2 regions of the Bacillus cereus group sp. BfR-BA-01316 genome follow, and region 1 is predicted to be linked to the other one. Evidence: predicted binding sites of a transcription regulator. Region 1 holds the regulator's gene; the other holds the start of a gene.

Region 1 (7,501 bases):
TTAAATTCTCTTATATATGCAGTTCTTCCCATTCTGCCATACAAGCTTCAAGCTGTTCTTGCAGTGTTTGTTTTTTAGTTGTAATTTCACTAGCCTTTTCATAATCTGCATATATTTCTGGTAAGCAAAGCTGGTCTTCTAATGTAGCAATTTCTTCTTCTAAGCCTACGATATTTTGTTCCAGTTCTTCAATTTTTCGAGTACGTTGACGCTCTAACTGTTTACGTTCTTTTTCTTCGAGATAATTTAATTTTTCTTGTGCCACCACTTTTTGAACAGGTACTTCATCTTCTTGCTCTAGTTCCGCACGTTCAATCATTTCATTTTTCTTTTCAACGTAATAATCGTAATCACCTAAATATTCTTGTGCACCTTCTGTTGATAACTCAACAACGGTTGTCGTTACGCGATTAATAAAGTAGCGGTCATGAGAGACGAATAGAAGAGTACCTGGGTAATCAATTAAAGCATTTTCCAAAATCTCTTTACTATTTAAATCAAGATGGTTTGTTGGCTCATCGAGAATTAATAAATTGGATTTTTGCATCATAAGTTTTGCAAGAGCTAGTCGAGCCTTTTGTCCACCACTAAGAGAAGATACTGGTTTTAGTACATCATCCCCTGTGAATAAAAAGTTGCCTAGTATAGTGCGAATTTCTTTTTCAGGTTGCAGGGGATATTCATCCCATAGTTCATTTAAAACTCGCTTCGAAGATGTTAAGTTGGCTTGTTCTTGATCATAATAACCAACAGATACATTTGATCCGAAAGCAACGTTTCCATATAATAGCTGTAACTTATTCACAATGGATTTTAATAATGTAGATTTTCCAATTCCGTTCGGCCCAACTAAGGCAACACTGTCACCGCGAGTTAAGCGCATGTTTACATGTTCAATAATCGGTTCCTGATAATAGCCAATAGTTGCATCTTTCACTTGTAAAACATCATTTCCACTTTGTTTTTCAATATCGAAATGGAAGGAAGCTGATTTAGAATCGCCTAATGGTCTAGTTAATACTTCCATTCTGTCTAATTGTTTACGGCGACTTTGAGCACGTTTTGTCGTAGATGCGCGAGCTATATTTTTTTGCACAAAGTCTTCCAGTTTAGTAATTTCATCTTGTTGTTTTTCATAACGCTTCATCTCTTGCTCGTATAGAGCTGATTTTAAGTCTAAATATTTACTGTAGTTACCAACAAATCGTCGGCTTTCCTTATTAGAAATTTCGTATACTTGTGTAACGAGTTTATCTAAGAAATAACGGTCATGGGAAACGATTAAAATCGCGCCAGGATAGCCTTGTAAATATTGTTCAAGCCATGTTAGTGTCTCAATGTCCAAATGGTTTGTAGGTTCGTCTAAAATAAGTAAGTCTGGTCTAGTTAATAATAATTTCCCAAGAGCTAATCGAGTCTTTTGTCCACCACTTAATGTAGAAATTGTCGTCTGATGCGTTTCAACTGGGAAGCCAAGACCGCTTAAAATCGAGCGTATATCCGCTTCGTACTGATAGCCGCCTTGATCTTTATAATCTAATTGTAATTGGTCATAATCAGCTAATAATTTCTCGTATATAGCCGCATTTGAAAAGTTTTCTTCTTTTCCCATCTCTTGCTCTAGCCTTCGAAGTTTTGTCTCCATCTGCTGTAGATGTGTAAAGACGGTTAACATTTCATCCCAAATTGTTAAAGACGTTTCTAATCCGGTATTTTGAGCTAAATACCCCATTGAGACATCTTTCGGTTTTATAATTTCACCACCATCATGAGATAACTCACCAGCTATTATTTTTAATAATGTAGATTTTCCGGCTCCATTTCGTCCGACTAATGCGATACGATCTTTTGTTTGTACTTCCAATTTTATGTTTGCAATAATCGTTTCTGCACCGTATAATTTCGAAAGCCCATTCACTTGTAATAATATCAATGTTTTCACCTCAAATAATTTCTTAACTTTGCCATGTTTATATTTCTCAATCATACTAAAAATAGTGTATAGTTTAAAATAAAGAGAGAATACTTCTTCTCTTTATTATACAAGGAAATTCATGAGTACTAAACTGCTGTATTTGATTCAAGTATATGAATAAAGATAGGAAGAGAGGAGAGGTTATATGGATCAACAAAAAATTCCACAGGCCACTGCCAAACGATTGCCTCTATACTATCGATTTATCCAAAACTTATCTCTTTCTGGTAAGCAACGTGTTTCATCAGCCGAATTGAGTGAAGCGGTAAAGGTTGATTCCGCAACTATTCGAAGAGATTTTTCATATTTTGGAGCGTTAGGGAAAAAAGGATATGGATATAACGTAAATTATTTATTATCATTTTTCCGTGAAACACTCGACCAAGATGATATAACACGTGTAGCACTTATTGGAGTAGGTAATTTAGGGACCGCTTTCTTACATTATAATTTCACGAAAAACAATAATACAAAAATTGAAATGGCGTTTGATGTTAGTGAAGAGAAAGTTGGAACAGAAATCGGAGGAATTCCTGTATATCATTTGGATGAATTAGAAGAACGTTTATCAACTGATATACAAGTGGCAATATTAACGGTACCCGCTACAGTAGCGCAAGCTGTGGCAGATAGATTGGCAGAAACGAATGTGCATGGTATTTTAAATTTCACGCCAGCACGATTAAATGTGTCAGAGAATATAAGAATTCATCATATTGATTTAGCTGTAGAGTTACAAACACTTGTTTACTTTTTGAAGAATTATCCACAATAAAACGCAGAGGAGACGACCTCTGCGTTTTATTATTGTTTTTTCTTTGTGAATTTGACTAAGATAAGGCGAAGTGCCAAATTAAAATCAATTGTTGCCATAACTGCAAATAGTATTGTCCACACATTCCAAATTGTATCTGTCACGTTCGTAATGGCGAATCGTGTAAAGATACATCCTAGAAGGAAGTATAGTGCAGCCATGAACAATGGTGAGTTTCTCATACAAAAAATCCTCCGATAAAGCCTTGCATTTTCTCGGCTTCTTTAATCATTTCTTGAATTTGCTCATTGCTTACTACAATTTGAGCGACTGCAACGAATGTATTCATCGCAACATGAGCTGCAATTGGAACGATAATACGTTTCGTTTTTACATATAAAAAGGCGAATACGAGCCCCATAGCAGTGTATACCAACAAGTGAGTAAAATCAAAATGAATCGCTGCAAATACAAGGGAACTAATGATAGCGGCAATAAAGAAGTTAAACTTCTTATAAAGTGTACCAAATAAAATTTTTCTAAATACGATTTCTTCTAAGATAGGTCCAATTATAGATACAACAATAAGGAACCAAGGTGTTGTTCTTGCGATGTCCATAAGCCTTGCTGTATTTTCAGATCCAGGTTTAATACCTAGTAAATACATTTCAATCATACCAGCGATACTTTGTGAGAAAAATGCTAAGAAGAACCCGATAAAAATCCATCCAATTGTAGCTGGAACAGTAGAGCGCATTTTATCTAAATGCCTGTCACGAATATCTGTTCTAAGTAACCAAAGTACAATGCATAATGCAATAAAGAAGCTAATGATTGCCCAATGGCCAGTTATAAGCTGAATTTTTTCCTCTCTAGTAAATCCCCTATTATCATATAGTCCAGTTTTCAGGAGAAGCGGTAACCCGGCAATGCCTGATAACTGCATTAAAATGTATGTAACGATAATCCACCAATATTGTTTTTTCAAATGGTTTAACCATCCTTTCTAACGCTAGTGTATGAGATAAGGTAGGATAACATGTAAATATGCTACCTACGATATAAACTTTCATTTGAATTATATTTTTTTTGTAAATAAGTATTTGAAAATAAAATAGGAGACAGGAAAAAGTTGTACGTTTAGCGAAAACAACTTAGGGTGTCTTTCATATTGTAACATACAAGAAGTGGGAGCAACGATTCATATAGTAAAGGTAGTAGAAGAAGTAATGCTATATAGGAAAGTGCATAAAGTAATTTGCGAAAAAATTATGATTTTTTTACTTGCAAAAGAAATTGAGATTATTTATTATTAGAAGTGTGTTAGCACTCGTGTGACTTGAGTGCTAATAAATAAAATTTACATAACAAAATGAGGAGGTTATTGTTCATGCTAAAGCCATTAGGTGATCGCGTTGTAATTGAACTTGTTCAAGCAGAAGAAAAAACAGCAAGTGGTATTGTATTACCAGACACTGCAAAAGAAAAACCACAAGAGGGTAAAGTTATTGCAGTAGGTACTGGCCGAGTGCTTGAAAATGGTGAGCGTGTTGCTTTAGAGGTAGCAGCAGGTGATCTTATCATCTTCTCAAAATATGCAGGTACTGAAGTGAAATACGAAGGTACAGACTACTTGATTTTACGTGAAAGTGACATTTTAGCAGTTATCGGTTAATTATATACATTTTAAAAATTCAAGGGGGTCAAATATTATGGCGAAAGATATTAAATTTAGTGAAGAAGCACGTCGTTCGATGCTTCGCGGTGTCGACACTCTTGCAAACGCAGTAAAAGTAACGCTTGGACCAAAAGGTCGTAACGTTGTACTTGAGAAAAAATTCGGTTCACCACTTATTACAAATGACGGTGTAACAATCGCAAAAGAAATCGAATTAGAAGATGCATTCGAAAACATGGGTGCGAAATTAGTAGCAGAAGTTGCTAGCAAAACAAACGATGTTGCTGGTGACGGAACGACAACTGCAACTGTATTAGCTCAAGCTATGATTCGTGAAGGTTTAAAAAACGTAACAGCTGGTGCAAACCCAATGGGTCTTCGTAAAGGTATCGAAAAAGCTGTTACTGCTGCAATTGCAGAATTAAAAGCGATTTCTAAACCAATCGAAGGTAAATCTTCTATCGCGCAAGTAGCTGCTATTTCTGCAGCTGACGAAGAAGTAGGTCAATTAATCGCTGAAGCAATGGAGCGCGTTGGTAACGACGGCGTTATTACTTTAGAAGAATCTAAAGGATTCACAACAGAATTAGACGTAGTAGAAGGTATGCAATTTGATCGTGGATATGCATCTCCTTACATGATTACTGATTCTGACAAAATGGAAGCAGTTCTTGATAACCCATACATCTTAATTACTGATAAGAAGATTTCTAACATCCAAGAAATCTTACCAGTATTAGAGCAAGTGGTACAACAAGGTAAACCACTTCTTATCATTGCTGAAGATGTAGAAGGCGAAGCGTTAGCTACATTAGTAGTGAACAAACTTCGTGGTACATTCAATGTAGTAGCTGTTAAAGCTCCTGGATTTGGTGACCGTCGTAAAGCAATGCTAGAAGATATCGCAATCTTAACTGGTGGCGAAGTAATCACTGAAGAATTAGGACGTGACTTAAAATCTGCTACAATTGAATCTTTAGGACGTGCTGGTAAAATTGTTGTAACGAAAGAAAATACAACTGTAGTTGAAGGTATTGGAAATTCACAACAAATCGAAGCTCGCATCGGTCAAATCCGCGCGCAATTAGAAGAAACAACTTCTGAATTCGATCGTGAAAAATTACAAGAACGTCTTGCAAAACTTGCGGGCGGTGTAGCAGTAATTAAAGTAGGTGCAGCAACTGAAACTGAGTTAAAAGAGCGCAAACTTCGCATTGAAGATGCACTTAACTCAACTCGTGCAGCAGTAGAAGAAGGTATCGTTGCAGGTGGTGGTACTTCACTTATGAACGTATACACAAAAGTAGCTTCTATCGTAGCTGAAGGCGACGAAGCAACAGGTATCAACATCGTACTTCGTGCACTAGAAGAGCCAGTTCGTCAAATCGCAATCAACGCTGGTCTAGAAGGATCTGTAGTTGTAGAGCGTCTAAAAGGCGAAAAAGTAGGCGTTGGTTTCAACGCAGCTACTGGCGAGTGGGTTAACATGCTTGAAACTGGTATCGTAGATCCAGCAAAAGTAACTCGCTCTGCACTTCAAAACGCAGCATCTGTTGCAGCTATGTTCTTAACAACTGAAGCTGTAGTTGCTGACAAGCCAGAACCAAATGCACCAGCAATGCCTGACATGGGCGGCATGGGCATGGGCGGTATGGGCGGAATGATGTAATTCCGTTTGCTCGAAAAACATCCACTTCTATATAGAAGTGGATGTTTTTTTGTGTTTTTGAGCGCAGGAAATTAATTTCTGTAGAATTTTGTCGCTTTCTCTCTTGACCATACTGATACTTCATTGTTAGAATCTAGGAAGATAATATAAAACGATCCTTCATATATCCTCAATGATATGGTTTGAGAGTCTCTACCGGGTTACCGTAAACAACCTGACTATGAAGGCAGTGTGTCTTATATTTATAAAGAGCGGAAGACTATCTTTCTTTATAAAGCCAGACCCCTGCCTTTTCTTTGTCATGAGACTAGAGGCGGAGGACTGGCTTTTTTTATTATATTGGTAATGCTTTTTGCTAAATTGGTGAAAATATTTATATACGAGAACTAACGTTGGGGTGATTATTTTGAAGAAGCAGCATGATACAATTATCGTTTTAGATTTTGGAAGTCAGTACAATCAGTTAATAGCACGTCGAATTCGTGAGTTCGGTGTATACAGTGAACTTCATCCACATACAATTACTGCAGAAGAAATTAAAGCAATGAATCCAAAAGGGATTATTTTCTCTGGTGGACCAAATAGTGTATACGGTGAAGGTGCATTACATTGTGATGAAAAAATCTTTGAACTAGGATTACCGATTTTCGGTATTTGTTACGGTATGCAGCTTATGACGCAACACTTCGGTGGTAAAGTAGAACGTGCCAACCACCGTGAGTATGGAAAAGCTGTTCTTAAAGTAGAGAACGAATCAAAATTATATGCGAACCTTCCAGAAGAGCAAGTTGTATGGATGAGCCATGGTGACTTAGTAACTGGTTTACCAGAAGGATTCGTAGTAGACGCTACAAGTGAATCTTGTCCAATTGCTGGTATGAGCAATGAAGCGGAAAATTTATACGGTGTACAATTCCACCCAGAAGTACGTCACTCTGAGCACGGTAACGATTTAATTAAAAACTTCGTATTCGGCGTATGTGGTTGTTCTGAAGGATGGAACATGGAGAACTTTATCGAAGTAGAATTAGAGAAGATTCGTGAAACTGTTGGAGACAAAAAAGTATTATGCGCACTTAGCGGCGGTGTAGACTCTTCCGTTGTAGCAGTATTAATTCATAAGGCGATTGGTGACCAATTAACATGTATTTTCGTGGACCACGGTTTACTTCGTAAAGATGAAGCAGAAGGTGTTATGAAAACATTTAGCGAAGGCTTCCATATGAACGTTATTAAAGTGGATGCACAAGAGCGCTTCATGAACAAGTTAAAAGGTGTAGAAGATCCAGAGCAAAAACGTAAAATCATCGGTAATGAATTCATTTACGTATTTGATGATGAAGCTTCTAAATTACAAGGAATGGACTTCCTAGCGCAGGGTACACTTTACACGGACATCGTTGAAAGTGGTACAGCAACTGCACA
Region 2 (7,501 bases), on a different contig from region 1:
TTTAGACGGTGATATTGTCATTGAGAGTAAAGAACTACAACGTTTCGTGAAAGGAATTAGGCAAGGTCATCAAATTGTTGTGAATAATTTAACATGGTCAGTTTATTTAAAGATGAGACCACATTATACGACGGTTGGAAAATATATGTTGAATCGCTATTTGAATAAAAAGGAGCTTGTTGTTGGTTCTTTAATCGCAATTCCACATGCGATGAGCCGGGAAGTTATCGAGAGACTTGGATGGTGGAATTTAGCAGATCCCGCATTATTTCAAGCGATGGCGATGTCTAGAGGAGTAGATATTGTTGATATGGCTTCGGTCGATGTAATTTACACGAATAAGGTTCGTCCTGTGCATACTGGTACATCACCTGGTTCTCCTTATCCGAAAGCGACTAGTCGTATTATGGGTGATCATTTGCGTGCTTTGCAATACGTAATCGAAACATATGGTAAACGCGGCGGTTTTTCGGAGGGGAACAGGGATAGAGAGTTTATAGGGAAGTATAGACCAGTTTTATTACAAGGAGAAAAGGCGAAATATAGTGCGATTATACCAGTATCAGAAGAAAGAATGACTATAAGATCTGTCATACAAGAAGTGAAAAAAGCAGGTGTAGATGAAATTATAGTTGTTGCGAATGGAGCAGATGGTGAGACAATTAAACAAGCAAAGCTAGAGAATGTTATTGTAGTTGAATTTGCGAAGGCACTTGGACATAATGTAGCACGAGCGATAGGGGCTATGCATGCTACGGCAGATATTTGTTTATTTGTTGATGGTGATTTTGCTATTCCGGCAAAAAAGCTAATTCCATTTTTGCATGCTATTGAAGACGGAAATGATGTGGCGTTAAATGATTTGCAATGTTTGTTAGATATGTTTCACCCGGCAGATCCAATTAGTATGGGGAAATATTTCGTGAATTTGGTAGCGAAACGACCAGATTTATGGAACAACTCATTAACGGCAGTGCCACATGCTATGCATAAAAAGGTAATAGAGAAAATTGGATATGATTCTCTTATCATTCCACCATTAGCTCAAATGAAAGCTATTTTAGAAGAATGCTCTATTACAGCAGTGGAATTTGTAGATGTTATAAAAACAAATCGAATACGTCCAGAGCAACATGGGTTTGTAAATGGACGTATTCCGGCATTTGACCGTATTTTTGGTGATCAGCTTGAGGCGATTGCGTATTTATTACAATATACGGACGAACGCGGAGGATTTACAGATGGAGAGCGGGATAGAGATATAATTCAACAATTGAGAAAGGAAGAAGAAAATACAGATGGACGCTAGTAGTAAAGTAACTATTATTGGATTAGGATATGTTGGCCTTCCTTTAGCGGTCCTTTTTGCAGAAAGAGGACATGCTGTACTTGGATTAGATAAAGATACTAGGAAGATAGAATCAATAATTAAAGGAGAAAGTTATATTCCTGATGTTTCTTCTAACGTATTACAAAATTTATTGAACGAGAGAAAATTAATAGTAAATACACCAGATAAAGGTGTTACGGAGTTCCAAAATAGTGAGTATGTTATTGTGACTGTGCCAACGCCAATTAATGAGAATAAAGAACCTGATTTAAGTGCCCTCGTTTCAGCCTCCCGTTATATACAACAACACCTTCAAAAAGGACAAACCTTCATTTTTGAAAGCTCCACATATCCAGGTACACTGGAGGAAGTTATCATTCCTATTATTTCTCAAACAGGTAAAAAGGTAGGAGAAGATTATTATATTGGGTATTCTCCAGAGCGAATTGATCCAGCGAATAGCCAGTATTCAGTCGAAACAATTCCAAAAGTTATTAGTGGACAAACCGAGCAGTGTAAACAAAAAGTACAGGATTTGTATAGCACTATATTTGATGTAATCGTTCCAGTTAGCTCTCCGAAAGTGGCCGAGATGTGTAAGCTATTTGAAAATATTCAGCGCTTAGTTAATATTTCATTAGTAAATGAGTTAAATATACTTTGTGAAAGTTTGAATATTAATTTTTATGAGGCACTTGAAGCTGCAGCTACAAAACCGTTTGGATTTACTCCATATTGGCCAGGTCCAGGAATAGGAGGACATTGTATTCCAGTAGACCCTTTATATTTTCAATGGAGAATAAAAAAGAGTGGAGCAATTAGTCAATTAATTGAGGCGGCACATGTAATTAATGAAGAAATGCCAGAGAAAATAATCGGGAAAGTAAAAGGTATGGTGCAATCACCCGCAACGGTGTTAATTGTAGGGGTTGCGTATAAGAAAGATGTAAATGATCTGAGAGAATCACCGGCGTTGCCAATTATTCAATTATTAATAAAAGAAGGGTACAAGATAGAATATCATGACCCTTATATTTCTTCAGCGAAAATTGGGGATACACTATATCAATCCATTCCATTAGATGAACAAAGAATTAAACAAGCAGATTGTATTTTAATTGTAACTGATCACTCTAGTATCGATTGGAAGCTCTTTAAAGGAATTGAGCGATTAATAGATACACGTGGAATTATAAAGAAGGTAGTGTATGAGTAAAAAATGTTTAATTACAGGTGGAGCAGGATTTATTGGATCGCATTTAGCTGAAGAGTTGGTGAAAAGAGGTTATGAAGTCACTATTGTTGATAACTTCTATAAAGGAAAAAATAAATATCATAATGAGTTAATGAAAGAGATTCCAGTTATTCCAATAAGCGTGTTAGATAAAAGTTCAATTTACGAATTAGTAAATCAACATGATGTGGTGTTTCATTTAGCTGCGATTTTGGGAGTCAAAACTACAATGGAAAAAAGTTTAGAGCTTATTGAAACAAATTTCGATGGAACGAGAAATATTTTACAAGCGGCATTAAAAGGTAAGAAAAAAGTAGTCTTTGCGTCTACTTCAGAAGTATATGGTAAGGGAGAGCCACCTTTCTCTGAAGAAGGGGATCGATTATACGGGGCAACTTCTAAAATACGCTGGAGTTATGCAGTTTGTAAAACGTTAGAAGAGACATTATGTTTAGGTTACGCATTAGAAGGTTTACCTGTAACGATTGTTCGCTATTTTAATATTTATGGCCCAAGAGCGAAAGATGGTCCATATGCAGGAGTCATCCCGCGATTTATTCGTGCGGCTTTGCAAGGTGACGATATTCTCGTGTACGGAGATGGAAAGCAGACACGTTGCTTTACGTATGTAAGTGATGCGGTCGAGGCAACAATTCGTGCAATGGATGAAAAGGTAAATGGTGAAATTATTAATATAGGTTCTGAGAATGAAAAAAATATAAGGGAAGTAGCGGAAGATATAAAAAAAATAACGAAGTCTTCTTCCAAAATTGTGCACGTTTCATTTGAGGAAGTATATCCACATGGATTTGAAGAAATTCCAAATCGAAAGCCGGATGTAACGAAATTAAGAGAACTTGTTCAGTTTCAAGCGAAAGTAACGTGGGAACAAGGATTGAAAGAAACTATTAAATGGTTTCGTGAAGAAAACAATGGCTAAGTCGTTATCAGTTATTATTCCCGTATGTAATGAAGTGGATACGATTTCAGACGTGGTTCAATCGGTAAAACCATTAAATCCAGTAGAGATTATTGTAGTAGCAAATGGTTGTAATGATGGTACAGAAGCGATTGCTGAGAGCTTAGGATGCACAGTAATCCAACATAAAGAGTCACTTGGTAACGACGTTGGACGCGCAGTTGGTGCAAAACATGCGATAGGTGATGTATTACTGTTTTTAGATGGTGATTTTGCTATTCAAACTTCAAAATTACAATTATTCCTTAATCCGATTTTGCATGATCAGGCGGACATCGCTTTAAATAATTTGGACGCATTATTTTTAAAGAAACAAAAACCACATTCTATTACAGTATGGCGCCAAATATTAAATGCAATGTTAGAGCGTGAAGAATTAAAAATTGATTCTTTATTATCTGTACCTCATGCGCTGACGAAGGAAGTCGTGCAAAGTATTGGATACGAATGTTTTGTTAATCCTATTGTGGCTCATCTACGTCTAGCACAAAGTAAATGGAGAATTAGTCGTCATTGTGCAATTGATGTGATTACTCCGAATAAATTTCGTCCACTCGAGCATGCTGCATACGGCACAAATCTTTCTCATTCCGAAAAACGAATGATAGGCGATCATATAGAAGCTGTAGCAGAGCGGATAGTAGGCAGCGATGGGCGCGGAGGATATTATGATGGAAATAGGAAAAGAGAGAGTGTCTATCATACTTTAAATTTTGAAGATTTTTATCAAGGATGGGGCGTTACATCTAAGTTGTATAAAGGAGAGCAATTATCGGTAATTATTCCTGTACAAGATGAAGAGAAAACAATTGGAAACGTTATAGAAGAGCTTCGCAAAATTGAACCTTTTGAAATCATCGTTGTTGTAAATGGTTCTTCCGATAAAACGGCAACAATTGCAAAAGACAAGGGAGCAACAACAATTGTGTATAAAGAAGCACTTGGAAACGATGTGGGGCGTTCACTTGGAACTTATTTTGCAAAAGGAGAAATTGTTTTATTTATAGACGGTGATTTTGTTATTCCAGCTAGTGAGCTATATCCCTTTGCAAAAGCTATTGCAGATGGAACGGATGTCGCATTAAATGATTTAAATCATTATTTAGATTTGAGAGTACCACTTCATCTTGTAACAGCATTTAAATATGCATTAAATTTAGCTTGTGATAGAAAAGATTTAGGAGTAGGCTCTCTTATTGCTGTACCTAATGCGTTTAGTCGTACTTGTTTGAAGGAAATAGGGTATAAATCATTATTGTCACCTTGTGTAGCACAAGTTAAAGCTGTACTTTCAGGTTTTGGAATCGCTTGTGTAAGTCGTATCGATGTTGATAAGATGAACCGTATTCGTCCCAGCGAACATTTCGCAAAAATAGGTCATCCTCCAGCTGTCCTTCGAATTATTGGTGATCATATAGAAGGATTAGAGCAATTAATTGCATTAACAAACAGTCGCGGTGGATTTTACGATGGAAATAGAAAAAGAGATGTTTTATCCCGCTTTAACGGGCAGTAAGACTCCCACCTCAAAATTCGGCGAATGCGAGGAAGTTAGGTGGGAGATAACTGTCCGTAAAAGCCCGATTGGTGAGGGCTGATAATCAGTGGGGGATGGACAAAATCCCCACTGATTAAAGTTTCACTTTATAGTGGTAACAAAAAAAGTGTACAACATATGTACACTTTTTTGCTCTGTTATAAAAACTATAACAGATTAGGAGATAAGAGTATTACAGATCTACAATGGGTATCGTTCTTATATTACAAAATAGGACTCGTATATAAGAATACCAAAAAAATACAATTAAAGGAAGGGTTAATTATAAAGACTTTTAAACGAGGTTAACACTACGAGTATAGTAGTTTGTTCAACATTTCACAAACATGTCACAACTATTTCGTCCACTTCCGAAAAAAAGTAGTATTCTAAGTGTGTAAGCTGTTATATAAAAAATCTTAGTCCTGTACTAATCAAAAATGGAGGAGATTAGGATGACTCAAGTATTAGAAAATGTAAAAAATGCGTGGGAAAACTTTAAGGGTGAAAAATGGAAAGCAGAAATTGATGTTCGCGATTTCATTTTAAATAATGTAAACGTTTACGAGGGAGAAGACTCTTTCTTAGCGGAAGCAACTGAAGAAACGAAAAAACTTTGGGATCAAGTAATGGATTTAACAACAAAGGAACGTGAAAACGGTGGCGTTCTTGATATGGATACAAAAATTGTTTCTTCTATTACATCACATGAACCAGGATATTTAAATAAAGATATTGAAAAAGTGGTCGGTTTCCAAACTGATAAACCATTTAAACGTTCTTTACAACCATATGGTGGTATTCGTATGGCGGAACAAGCTTGTGAAGCGTATGGATATGAAATGGATAAAGAACTTAGCAGTATTTTCAGAGACTGGCGTAAAACTCATAATCAAGGTGTATTTGATGCATACACACCAGAAATGAAAGCGGCTCGTAAATCAGGTGTTATTACTGGCCTTCCAGATGCATATGGACGTGGACGTATTATCGGTGACTATCGCCGCGTAGCGCTATATGGTATAGATCATTTAATTGCAGCGAAAAAAGCTGATTTTAATTTAACTGGCGGTGTAATGAGCGAAGATACAATGCGTTTACGCGAAGAATTATCTGAGCAAATGCGTGCACTTCAAGAGTTAAAACAGATGGCTGCTTCTCATGGATTCGATATTTCTAAGCCAGCTACAAATGCACAAGAGGCTTTCCAATGGTTATACTTTGCTTATCTTGCGGCAATTAAAGAGCAAAACGGGGCAGCAATGAGCCTTGGACGTACCTCTACATTCTTAGATGTTTACATTGAAAGAGATTTAGCAAATGGTACTTTAACAGAAGAAGAAGCACAAGAAATTGTTGACCATTTCATTATGAAATTACGTCTTGTGAAATTTGCAAGAACACCTGATTATAATGAACTATTCTCTGGAGATCCAACTTGGGTAACTGAATCTATTGGTGGTATGGCGCTAGACGGTCGTCCGTTAGTAACAAAAAACTCATTCCGTTTCTTGCATACATTAGATAATTTAGGACCAGCACCAGAACCAAACTTAACAGTTCTTTGGTCTAAACAATTACCAGAGAACTTTAAAAACTACTGTGCGAAAATGTCTATTAAAACATCAGCAATTCAATACGAAAATGATGACATTATGCGTCCTGACTACGGTGATGACTACGGTATTGCTTGTTGTGTATCAGCAATGAGAATCGGTAAACAAATGCAGTTCTTCGGAGCACGTGCAAACTTAGCAAAAGCATTACTATATGCGGTTAACGGTGGTAAAGATGAAAAGTCAAAAGCACAAGTTGGTCCTGAATACGCACCAATTACTTCTGAAGTATTAGATTATGAAGAAGTTATGCGTAAATTCGATATGACAATGGAATGGTTAGCTGGTCTATACTTAAATACATTAAATGTAATTCACTATATGCACGATAAATATAGCTATGAACGTATTGAAATGGCACTTCATGATACAAATGTTCTTCGTACAATGGCAACAGGTATCGCTGGATTATCTGTAGTAGCAGACTCTTTAAGTGCAATTAAATATGCACAAGTAAAACCAATTCGTGATGAAAATGGTATTGCAGTTGATTTCGAAATTGAGGGAGATTTCCCTAAATACGGTAACAATGATGATCGTGTAGATGAAATCGCAGTAAATCTTGTGAAAACATTTATGAACAAGCTTCGCAAACATAAAACATACCGTAATTCTGTTCATACAATGTCAATCTTAACAATCACATCTAACGTTGTATACGGCAAGAAAACTGGTAACACTCCAGATGGACGTCGTACTGGAGAACCATTTGCACCGGGCGCAAACCCAATGCATGGCCGTGATACAAAAGGTGCATTAGCGTCATTATTATCTGTAGCTAAATTACCATATGAAGATGCACAAG

Evidence for each region. Region 1 encodes Rex, which represses fermentation and respiration genes when NADH is low (regulators of the CRP and FNR family bind a similar motif). Its sites were predicted from a motif close to TTGTGAAATATTTCACAA; they were not measured.
Region 2: a site for Rex is predicted at 5,408-5,425, ahead of pflB (formate C-acetyltransferase). Genes of this name have one in related genera too.

The regions. Positions count from the first base shown of each region.
Region 1 covers NZ_JAKUGX010000051.1:4,902-12,402, reverse strand. Annotated here, with positions in the region: gene MR071_RS24120 (ABC-F family ATP-binding cassette domain-containing protein) at 11-1,933, opposite strand; gene MR071_RS24115 (redox-sensing transcriptional repressor Rex) at 2,121-2,750, shown strand; gene MR071_RS24110 (YdiK family protein) at 2,780-2,971, opposite strand; gene MR071_RS24105 (CPBP family intramembrane glutamic endopeptidase) at 2,968-3,717, opposite strand; gene groES (co-chaperone GroES) at 4,120-4,404, shown strand; gene groL (chaperonin GroEL) at 4,442-6,076, shown strand; purine riboswitch at 6,216-6,317, shown strand; gene guaA (glutamine-hydrolyzing GMP synthase) at 6,483-7,501, shown strand, end outside.
Region 2 covers NZ_JAKUGX010000024.1:26,944-34,444, reverse strand. Annotated here, with positions in the region: gene MR071_RS17520 (glycosyltransferase family 2 protein) at 1-1,309, shown strand, start outside; gene MR071_RS17515 (nucleotide sugar dehydrogenase) at 1,299-2,546, shown strand; gene MR071_RS17510 (NAD-dependent epimerase/dehydratase family protein) at 2,539-3,504, shown strand; gene MR071_RS17505 (glycosyltransferase family 2 protein) at 3,497-5,059, shown strand; gene pflB (formate C-acetyltransferase) at 5,536-7,501, shown strand, end outside.